2 regions of the Sporosarcina sp. P19 genome follow, and region 2 is predicted to be linked to the other one. Evidence: a T-box and tRNA genes for the amino acid it is inferred to sense, from the RefSeq annotation. Region 2 holds a T-box; the other holds one or more tRNA genes.
What was found. A T-box is a leader RNA that pairs with one kind of tRNA and senses whether it is charged. The one in region 2 lies ahead of alaS (alanine--tRNA ligase), so its partner is inferred to be a tRNA-Ala.

Region 1: it has a tRNA-Ala gene. The T-box ahead of alaS (alanine--tRNA ligase) is inferred to sense a tRNA for this amino acid. The anticodon was not compared.

Annotation. Positions count from the first base shown of each region.
Region 1 is NZ_PDYR01000011.1:65,068-70,687, forward strand. Features, by position in the region: gene CSV74_RS12140 (YusW family protein) at 1-450, opposite strand, end outside; gene CSV74_RS12145 (DUF2804 domain-containing protein) at 553-1,569, opposite strand; tRNA gene CSV74_RS12150 (tRNA-Ala) at 1,643-1,715, shown strand; gene CSV74_RS12155 (transporter substrate-binding domain-containing protein) at 2,017-2,838, shown strand; gene CSV74_RS12160 (amino acid ABC transporter permease) at 2,840-3,508, shown strand; gene CSV74_RS12165 (amino acid ABC transporter ATP-binding protein) at 3,534-4,262, shown strand; gene CSV74_RS12170 (amidase domain-containing protein) at 4,307-4,792, shown strand; gene CSV74_RS12175 (nitroreductase family protein) at 4,897-5,493, shown strand.
Region 2 is NZ_PDYR01000001.1:581,617-587,236, forward strand. Features, by position in the region: gene recD2 (SF1B family DNA helicase RecD2) at 1-796, shown strand, start outside; T-box leader at 836-1,042, shown strand; gene alaS (alanine--tRNA ligase) at 1,085-3,718, shown strand; gene CSV74_RS02905 (IreB family regulatory phosphoprotein) at 3,924-4,196, shown strand; gene ruvX (Holliday junction resolvase RuvX) at 4,193-4,612, shown strand; gene CSV74_RS02915 (DUF1292 domain-containing protein) at 4,626-4,913, shown strand; gene mltG (endolytic transglycosylase MltG) at 4,966-5,620, shown strand, end outside.

The DNA.
Region 1 (5,620 bases), on a different contig from region 2:
CTTCTCATCAATGTGAAGAGTCTTGCCGTCTGCAAACTCTACATCCAACTTAAACTCATCATACCCATCGAGACCGTACCACTGTAAAATGCGATCAATCGCTTCATCTTTAGTAGTTCCGTTATCAATCAAAATCTCCATAAACATCTTATGCATATCGTCAATCGCTTCATTGCCTTCGAGATTCACTTCCTGGAACTCATTGACATACTCTGCATCACCAGGTTTTACATCCTCATAATCCGTCTCGATTTTCTTATCGTCTTTCTTGATCGTTAAATCGAAATCCGTGAAGCCGTAGCCGTCACCTGTGTTCATTGTACTGCCTTCATCCTCGCCTTCAATGCTGACCGCAGCGTCATTGTCCGGTGCCTTGTCTTTTGACGAGCAACCTCCGAGAAGTAAAATAGATGAAACCCCTGCAATAGATAATATTCGTAGTAATGACATAAGCGCCACCCTTTCTAAAGTGTATACTACTTGTATTATCACCTTAAAACAGTAAACTTAAACAAAAAAACGGATCTCTTTGTAGGTAGGAGAGAAGGATAATTAGCGATACTTACGCTCCAAGATCGAACCGAGCATCTGTCGAATAGGTAAGACTTGTCCGCTTGGTAGTCGAACTTTTCCATGATAATAGCCGACATATTGAGTAATCGACATCTTTCTAACAAGATAGTGATCGAGCGTTGGGCATTGGAAGAATGGTTTAAATGTCAATTGGATATTATCCGAAAATTTCGTATGTATTTTCCAAGCACTTTTCGGGTCTTTTTTATCGCTCTTGAATACTACATCCTCGTGGAACTTATGCATTGCGCCTTCCACAAAAACAGCATTTTCCGTTAATCCCGTACCATCCGTCCAATGGCCGCCGAAATTCAAGCCGATTCGTTTACCGCTTGTACGTTGAGAGGCCATTGCCCAATCCCAATTCGTTCCGGCATGCCACACACCACGACCAAAATCGTGGACCGCGAAACTATAATACGGATTAAAATCATAGCGTCGATCGCCAACGCGAACATATCCGCCAGTCGGCATAATAGAGTGTTTGGAGGTGAAATGGAATGAATCTCGACTTCTCGGGATGACCACATTCAAAGATTCATCTTTCTCGGGATGAATAATATGCAAATCTGCATGCAATACTTCATTGTCGAAATCAGGAATGATCACGGACAAATGCGTTTCGCCTTGCATATGGACGAGTTGAATCGTAATATCGTCATGAACAAACTTAATACTTTCTAGTGCCTCTTCAGGCATTTTTATACGTCTTCCAAAAGGTAGGGTTACATGTTTTTCATAGAAACGCTGTGTTTCATAGTTGAGTATGTAAACTAGACAAATAACTTTATGATCTAAGTGTACAATCGAGGCAGTCAATAAGACCTCTTCCCCATAGATGCACCAATTATTCCAGCGCTTCTTTTTCATAAACTGTCCTCTTAGATTGCTCCTCACTAAAGGGCTGCGTGCGTATCCTATTGATTCAGGATTCAGAAGTCCCTTGGAGTCACACAGAGACACAGTTTCAGTCAACTCTCTTTCTTCATGCTGCATGCCGTTAACCACCTTTCTTGCCTATTGTCTTTTAAACGAACAGTTGATATACTCTATATTGTATCAGATATGAGGGGCATTAGCTCAGCTGGGAGAGCGTTGCGCTGGCAGTGCAAAGGTCAGGGGTTCGAGCCCCCTATGCTCCATTAAGATAATAGCGGCAGTTCTTGAGAGAAATCTCCAAGAACTGTTGCTTTTTTTATTTAAAACGATACTACTCATACTATACTCCCCTTTACCGTACGCAATAAAACTATTTACTATTGTATAATTATTCATTCTAGCGTATATTAAATAATATAGGAAGTAACCGTTATAAGATCTTGTCCAATATATGTAGTATGCAAGCAAACGTATACATATACTTGTAGACAGTTGTAAGTCAGTATCTTATAATTGTGTTAATTTAGAATATTTATACTAGTGAAGAGAGAGAAGGGGAAATGTATGAAGAAGATGTTTACAGCACTATTACTAATCCTAGTCTTGGTCGTTGCGGGATGTAGTAGTAACGATGGAGGAGCAGGATCAACAGAGAAGTCCACGTTAAAGAATATTAAAGACAACAAGAAATTGGTGATCGGAATTGCACCAGGTTATTTCCCTTTTGAAATGAAAAGCATTGACGGCGGATTTGTCGGCTACGATATCGATTTAGCAAACGCGGTAGGTGAAGCGCTAAATACAGAAGTGGAATTTAAACAATTCGCATTTGATGGCTTAGGACCTGCTTTGCAAATAGGTGATGTGGATATGGTCATCGCGGGTATGACGATTCGTGGAGACCGTGCACTATCCATTAGCATGTCGAATCCTTACTATAAAACAGGTCAGGCGATCATGGTGCCAGCTGCGAGCAAAGGTATCAAATCATGGGAAGAGCTTGATGTTAAAGGTAATAAAATTGCTGTAGGTATCGGGACTACGGGCGCACTGCTTGCAAAGTCTCAGTTCAAAAATGCGGAAGTAGTAGATTACGAAGATTTCCCGTTGGCAGCTACGACAATGGGTTCAGGACAGGCTGATGCAGTGGTGTATGATGAACCTGCTATTGCTGTATGGCGCTTAGAACACGAAGGAGAAGTTCATCAGCTCGAAGGTTTGCTTTCAGCTGAAAACTTAGGGATTGCAGTGAAGAAAAATGATTTTGAAACGATTCAATGGTTGAATTCATTCTTGCATAGCTATGTTGATAGCCCGGAAGAATTGGAATCAAGAAGTCGCTGGTTTGAGGAAAGCGACTGGCTAGATAAGGTTTCGGGAGAATAATATGGGCGGCTATGAATATGACTTCAGTGTAATATCGCAAAATATGGATATCTTTATTGAAGGGGCGCTGAAAACACTCGAAATTTCAGCAATCGCATTATTGCTGGCTATTCCGCTCGGTATTATCATCGGAATGGGCCGGATTTCCCGCAATAGATTCATCCGTATTCTTTCCTCAGCCTATGTAGAAGTCATGCGCGGTGTGCCGTTGCTAGTACTGCTTATTTGGATTTTCTTTGTGCTCGGTCAATTTTTAAAACTCGGTTCCTATTGGGCATCGATTATTGGTCTAGCTGTCTTTACGGCAGCATTCATTGCAGAAATCGTTCGTTCAGGAATACAAGGTGTGCCAAGAGGTCAGATGGAAGCGGCTCGTTCGTCAGGTATGACCTACTGGCAGGCAATGCGTTTGATCGTCTTACCACAAGCATTCCGACGAGTTTTACCGCCACTTGCTTCACAATTCATCATGCTAATTAAAGACTCATCTTTGATTTCGGTCATCGGTGCGACGGAATTGACGTTGAACGCGAAGAACCTCGTTGCCACTAGTATGCGTTCCATTGAAGTATGGACATTCATAGGTTTCGTTTACTTTGCCATGACGTTCACGTTATCCATGATCATTCGTGCGATCGAACAAAAGTTATTAGCGAGAGAAAATTCATGAAGTTCGATGTGAAGGAGTGCCAGATATGATTTCTATAAAACATGTGAATAAAACATTCGGTATGAACCAAGTGCTGACAGATGTCACGCTTGAAGTGCCTAAATCAAACGTTGTGGCCATCATTGGCCCAAGTGGAGCAGGGAAGTCTACATTAATTCGCACGATCAATGCGCTCGAGCCGATCGATAACGGAGAAATTGTTGTAGACGGAATTTCCATCCACGATAAAAAAGTGAATATTAATAAAGCACGTTCTGAAATCGGGTTCGTTTTCCAAAGCTTTAATCTTTATCCTTTCCTCACAGCGTTGCAAAACGTCACGCTTGCGCCCATCAATGTAAAAGGATTAAGCAAAAGTGCAGCGGAAGAGCGAGGGAAGGAGTTGCTGACTTCACTCGGCCTTGGCGATAAATTCGACGCGTATCCAAACCGGTTATCGGGCGGTCAGCAACAACGTGTAGCGATAGCGCGTGCGCTTGCGATGGATCCACAAGTCATGTTATTCGATGAGCCGACTTCTGCACTCGATCCCGAGATGGTCACGGAAGTTCTTGATGCGATCCGTAAACTCGCTGAAAGTGGTATGACGATGGTCGTCGTGACGCATGAAATGGGCTTCGCCAAAGAAATTTGCGACGAAATCATCTTTATGGCAGACGGAAAAGTCGTGGAACAGGCAACACCTGCCAAGTTCTTCACGAATCCCGATTCTGAACGCGCCCAAAACTTTTTATCGAAAGTATTACATCATTAATTGAACGTCCCTCGTTGTCATATGATATGGCAAGGAGGGATTTTTTGTACAATCGACAAGCGGCAGTAGACTATGCAGATAAGTGGTGGAATAGCAGAAACCCTGCTTTCCCAAGTTTTGAAGATGACTGTACGAATTTCATTTCACAATGTCTGTTGGCAGGAGGTGCACCGATGCACGGAGCACCGAACCGCGAAAAGGGATGGTGGATGCGTAAAGGCACGTGGAGCTTCAGTTTTACCGTCGCTCACTCGATGCGCTGGTACTTGGCAACTTCTACAAAAGGGTTGACTGCAACTCAAGTAAAAACTCCACAAGAACTGCAGATTGGGGATATTATTACGTACGACTTCCATGGGGATGGCCGCTTCGACCATACAACGATTGTAACTGCCAAGGACGGGGATAACCCTCTTGTCAATGCCCATACGTATAACGCGTATCATCGCACATGGGATTATAAAGACTCCTACGCTTACTCCCCGAATGCGAAGTATATCTTCTTCAAAATTAATGATCATTTCTCATAATTGTCCAGTTCTGCATCAAAGTGTTTCTCATAGCCTCTAGCAACAGACTACCAAGTTAGGGTATAATGAGAAACAGATACTTAGTGCAAAGGAGAAGGTTGAGTGTGAATGAACAAGCATTATCGGTAAGAGAGGCCATCGTCACACGGCGCTCTATCAAGAATTTTAACGGACAACCGATCGAACCAGAGATCATCCCAGAAATTATAGAAGATGCCGTTTGGGCGCCAAACCACGGAAACCGTAATCCTTGGCGATTGATCGTAGCAACAGACGAACAGTATGAAGAGCTTTTGGACGTCTTGAAGGAGTTCGGTGTAGCAAATTGGAAACAGCTTTCTGACGAGGATCTCGAAAAACAAATGAAGAAGTTCTCGACTGCCAGTGCAGCTGTATTCGTCATCGTCCCTGAAGATGTACGCCAAAAAGAGCGTATGGAGGATTTTGCAGCAGCCAGCATACTGATTCAGAATATCCAATTACTTGCTTGGGATAAAGGAATCGGTACTTGTTGGAAGACGCCGCCGTTCATCGACAACCCGAAGTTCCGAGAGCGTCTAGGTGTAGAGGCAGGCGAGCGCATCATCAGCATGTTGCAATTCGGCTATTTCGACACATCACCAAAAGCTCCACCGCGTAAGCCGGTAGAGGAAATCATCACGTACTTTGGTAGTAGTGAGGACGAAGAAGAGGAAGCGTGAGAGCGGGAAAGTATCGTTCTTAATGTGGATATATTAGTGAAATGAAATACAAAACAGGCTACCCCTTTGTGGAGTAGCCTGTTTTTTGTGTGAAAAAAGGGAGAAGAGCTCATAGTTTCTTGTGGGC
Region 2 (5,620 bases):
TCAAATTTTGCCTGTGGTTAAACAAATTGTTCAAAATGCAACATCAAAAGGACATTCCATTAAAGACATCCAAGTGCTGGCACCGATGTATAAAGGTCCAGCAGGCATAGATGGCTTGAATAAAATGATTCAAGAAGTGACGAATCCACCTGCAGAAGGAAGAAAAGAAATGGTATTCGGTGAAACGATATATCGCATTGGAGATAAAGTGCTACAACTCGTCAATCAACCGGAGAGCAATGTCTTTAACGGGGATATGGGAGAAGTCGTTGCGATCATGTTAGCGAAAGAAACTACTGACAAAAAAGCAATTATGGTGGTTTCATACGACGGCAATGAAGTACAGTATGAACGAAGCGATTTGAATCAGTTGACACTGGCGTATTGTTGTTCTATTCACAAATCTCAAGGTAGTGAATTTCCGATTGTCGTCATGCCGATCGTCAGAAGTCAGCGGAAAATGTTACGTCGTAATCTACTGTATACAGGGATTACGCGGGCGAAGAACTTCTTAATACTGTGCGGTGAAGCGGAAGAATTTAAAGCGGGGATTGCACGCACTGATGAAACAGAGCGACAGACAACGCTACAAGAACGCATTACAGGAGAAACACAAGAAGTTCAGACAACACAACTTGAGGAAACGATTACGCGCAATACAGCACCTGCAAAAGTGACGGTTGAACCACGAGAGTCGTCTCCGGCAAAGTTAACGATGGACAATTTTACTGGAATTGATCCGCTCGTTGGCATGAACAACGTGTCACCATTTGACTTTCTTGAAGTGACTGATTGACAAAGCGAAAGAACTTTCCTATAATTCGTTTAGAAATATTGAAAAACGTTGAAGGAACAAGTACCTGTTTATTCTGTGTCATAGAAAAGAGCTTCTTGGCTGAAAAAGCTCTCTCAGATCTACAGCGAACGCTATTCCGAAGTTGCAGGCTAATCCCTGCCGTCTTGCCGCGTTAAGGCAACTCGAGATACCGCGTCATGCGGTAATTAGGGTGGTACCGCGATCAATAAAACCTTCGCCCCTTTATACAAGGGGTGGAGTTTTTTTAATTTTAGGAGGAGCAAAACGATGAGAAAACTTACGGCATCTGAAATTCGCCAAATGTTTTTAGACTATTTTAAAGAGTACGGGCATACTGTAGAACCATCAGCTGCATTAGTGCCAGTTGATGACGCATCACTACTATGGATCAACAGTGGAGTCGCTACATTGAAGAAATATTTTGATGGACGAGTGATTCCTGAAAACCCGCGGATTGCGAATGCACAAAAATCGATCCGCACAAACGATATTGAAAATGTCGGCTATACAGCACGTCACCATACGTTCTTTGAAATGCTCGGCAACTTTTCTATTGGTGATTATTTCAAAGAAGAAGCCATTATTCGTGCGTGGGATTTCCTGACAAATGAACAATGGATTGGTTTTGATCCAGAACGCTTGTCCATTACGATCCATCCGGAAGATGAAGAGGCGTACGCAATCTGGAAAGATCAGATCGGTATTCCGGAAGAGCGTATCATTCGTCTTGAAGGAAACTTCTGGGATATCGGCGAAGGTCCAAGTGGTCCGAACTCCGAAATCTTCTACGATCGTGGACCAACTTACGGTGACGATTTCTCAGATCCTGAATTATATCCAGGTGGAGAAAACGAACGCTATTTGGAAATTTGGAACTTAGTATTCTCTGAGTTCAATCATAATCCTGATCACACGTACACACCGCTACCGAAGAAAAACATTGATACAGGAATGGGTCTTGAGCGCATGGCATCCGTTATCCAGGATGTGCCTACGAATTTCGATACAGACTTGTTCTTACCGATCATTGAAGCAGTTGAAAATGTGTCAGGCAGAAAATACGGTGAAACTACGCAAGCAGACACGGCGTTTAAAGTAATTTCGGATCACATCCGCACGGTAGCATTCGCTATTGGAGACGGAGCACTACCTTCCAATGAAGGCCGGGGCTATGTTCTGCGCCGTCTATTAAGAAGAGCAGTTCGTTTCGCGAAGCAATTAGGCATTGATAAGCCGTTTATGTACATGCTGGTGCCAATTGTTGGAGATATCATGAAAGACTTCTACCCTGAAGTTCACGACAAACAGGCATTCATTATGAAAGTTGTGAAAAACGAGGAAGATCGTTTCCACGAAACATTGCATGACGGTATGGCGATTCTAACGACAATCATTGAAAAGGCAAAAGCTTCAGACTTACCAATCGTTTCAGGCAGTGACGCGTTCAAGCTCTATGATACATACGGCTTCCCGTTTGAACTGACAGAGGAATTTGCTCTTGAAGAAAACGTGGCAGTCGATCGTATCGGGTTTGACGAAGAAATGGCTGCGCAACGAAACCGTGCACGTGCTGCGCGTGCCACATCCGACTCCATGCATGTGCAATCGGGTGTTCTTGGTGAAATTCATGAAGCAAGTGAATTCATTGGGTATGGTCAACTAGAAACAACTGCAATCGTCAATGTCCTTGTTCAAGACGGTGAACGTATCGCGCATGCATCTGAAGGAGAAACGGTACAACTTATGTTGGATCAGACTCCGTTCTATGCAGAAAGTGGCGGTCAAGTAGCGGATAAAGGAACGATCTCCAATGAATCGTTCACAGCGGAAGTTCGCGACGTCAAAAAAGCGCCTAATGGACAGAACTTGCATACGGTCTTCATCAGTTCAGGTGAATTGAATGAAGGCGTATCAGTTAACGTAAAAGTGGACGAGTTCTCACGCAATTTGACAGTTAAAAATCACACAGCTACACACTTGTTGCACCGCGCGTTAAAAGATGTTCTTGGTGAACATGTCAATCAAGCAGGTTCATATGTTGGACCGGATCGTCTTCGCTTTGACTTCTCCCATTTTGGACAAGTCACAAAAGAAGAACTCGAGCGTATCGAATTCCAGGTCAATGAACAAGTTTGGGCAGGTACTCCTGTCAATACGATCATTTCACCCATTGCAGAAGCAAAAGAAATGGGTGCGATGGCATTGTTCGGTGAAAAATACGGTGATATCGTTCGCGTGGTCAAAGTCGGTGACTACTCTGTTGAGCTTTGTGGAGGTTGTCACGTACGCAACACGTCTGACATCAACGTATTCAAAATCGTTTCAGAAGGCGGCATTGGAGCGGGTACCCGACGTATTGAGGCCTTCACGGGTGGACAAGCATTCCGTTCATTTAAAGAAGATCAAGCGATCATCGATGAAATAGCAGCAACTGCAAAAGCGACTCCGAAAACAGTCGTGACGAAAGTCGAATCGATTCTCGCTGACTTTAAAGAACTTCAACGCGAAAATGAATCACTGCAAGCGAAGATGGGCAACAGCCAATTGGCAAGTGTCATGGAAACGGCTCAGCAGATCGAAGACGTGACAGTCATTTCTGCAACTGTAGAAGTGAAAGACAATAACGGTTTACGTCAATTGATTGATGAAATGAAACAAAAAACTTCCAAAGGCGTCATTGTACTTGGTACAGTAACGGATGGGAAAGTAATGCTGGCGGCTGGTGTTACCGATGACTTAAAAGGTGGCAACTACCACGCAGGTAAAATCGTCAACCATGTTGCGTCACTTTGTGGCGGAAAAGGCGGTGGACGCCCTGACATGGCGATGGCAGGAGCGAAAGATGCGTCAAAACTTGATGATGCGCTTCAATCCGTGTATGATTATGTAAAATCTGTTTAACCATTATGTAGAGCGATGAATCATAAAATATAGATACATGTAACTAGTTAGTTTTCATTTGGATGCCTAAAGTATATGCCCAGATGTAAGAGTCAGACTAGAAGCGAATATGAACGGCGGTTGATCCACCAATCTATGTACTATGTATATCATGACGGTAGATCGTTATAGACATAAATGGAAATCGGAAAGCGGGGTGTCGAGTATGAATTCGTCCGATGAAACGATGAAGTTTAACTTTCCTGAAGAGTCAATGGAGGAAGAAGTCAAAACAGTCATGCTCCACGTTTACAAATCATTAGAAGAAAAAGGTTACAATCCAATTAACCAGATGGTCGGCTATTTATTATCTGGAGATCCAGCCTACATTCCACGACACGAAGACGCACGCAGTCTGATCCGGAAATTGGAGCGAGACGAAATTCTAGAAGAATTAGTTAAGTTCTATATCCGAGAAAACAGAGGGAAGACAGAATGAGAATTATGGGATTGGATGTTGGCACGAAAACCGTAGGCATCGCGATCAGCGATAGTCTCGGTTGGACAGCCCAAGGAATCGAAACGATCAAAATTGATGAAGCGGTAGGTTCTTTCGGGATGAAACGAGTCAAACAGCTGACAGAAGAATACGAAGTGACGGAGTTTGTCGTCGGGTACCCTAAGAATATGAATAATACGATTGGTCCCCGTGGAGAAGCTTCCGAACAGTACGCAGAGAAATTACGCGAAAAGTTCGGTTTACCTGTCGTATTATGGGATGAGCGATTAACTACTATGGCTGCTGAACGCGTTTTGATAGAAGCGGATGTCAGCCGTAAAAAACGTAAATCGGTCATAGATAAAATGGCAGCTGTCATGATTTTACAAGGCTATTTGGATTCACAAAAAAACTAGAGGTGATTAAACAATGGAACACGGACAAGAAACAATGACAATCGTAGATGAGAACGGCGAAGAGCACGTATGTGAGGTAATTTTAACTTTTGATTCAAAAGAATATGAAAGATCATATGTACTTTACCATATTTTAGATGGCGAAGAGAGAGACGATGACGAGGAAGTTGAAATCCATGCATCTGCATTCATTCCGACTGAAGAAGGACAAGATGGCGGATCACTTCTTGAAATCGAATCTGATGAAGAATGGGATATGATCGAAGAAGTATTGAACACATTCCTTGAAGAAGAAGAGTAAGCGATAATATCATGTGACGGGCGGAATGGTGCTGACCGTTCCGTCTTTTTTAATGGAGTTATCTATAGCGGAAGAAGAGGTGAGGCTTGTGGGAAAAGAGCCCCAGAGAAAAAAAGATGTCATGTTTGAACGTATGTTAGAACAGAAGGAAGAAGTGAGAACCGTTAGAAAAATAGTGTTTTGGATTGTGGCGGTCGTGTTGGTTGTAGGGATAGTAGGAGGTTTTTCGGTCTATACATACATAAAAAGTGCGTTAGAGCCTGTTGATCCGGACTCGGAAAAAATTATAGAAGTAGAAATTCCGATCGGTTCAGGTTTGGATATGATTTCGGAAAAACTGCAAGAGTCGGGTATTATCAAAAATGCGCGGATTTTCAAATACTATGCAAAAGTAAACAATGAAGCAGATTTTCAGGCTGGAACGTATGGATTAACGCAGTCTATGACACCAGATGAATTGATTAAGAGCCTGAAAACAGGTGTAGTCTATCGCACACCGGCATTTACACTTACGATTCCGGAAGGGTTAACGATAGATCAGATTGCAGAAAGAACAAGTGAAAAGACGACGATTACGAAAGAACAGTTTATGGAATACGTGACGAATGAACAAGTCATTCAAGAATATATAGCCAAGTACCCAGAAGTCATAACAAAAGAAATTCTTAATGAGAATATACGTTATGCACTAGAAGGTTATTTATTCC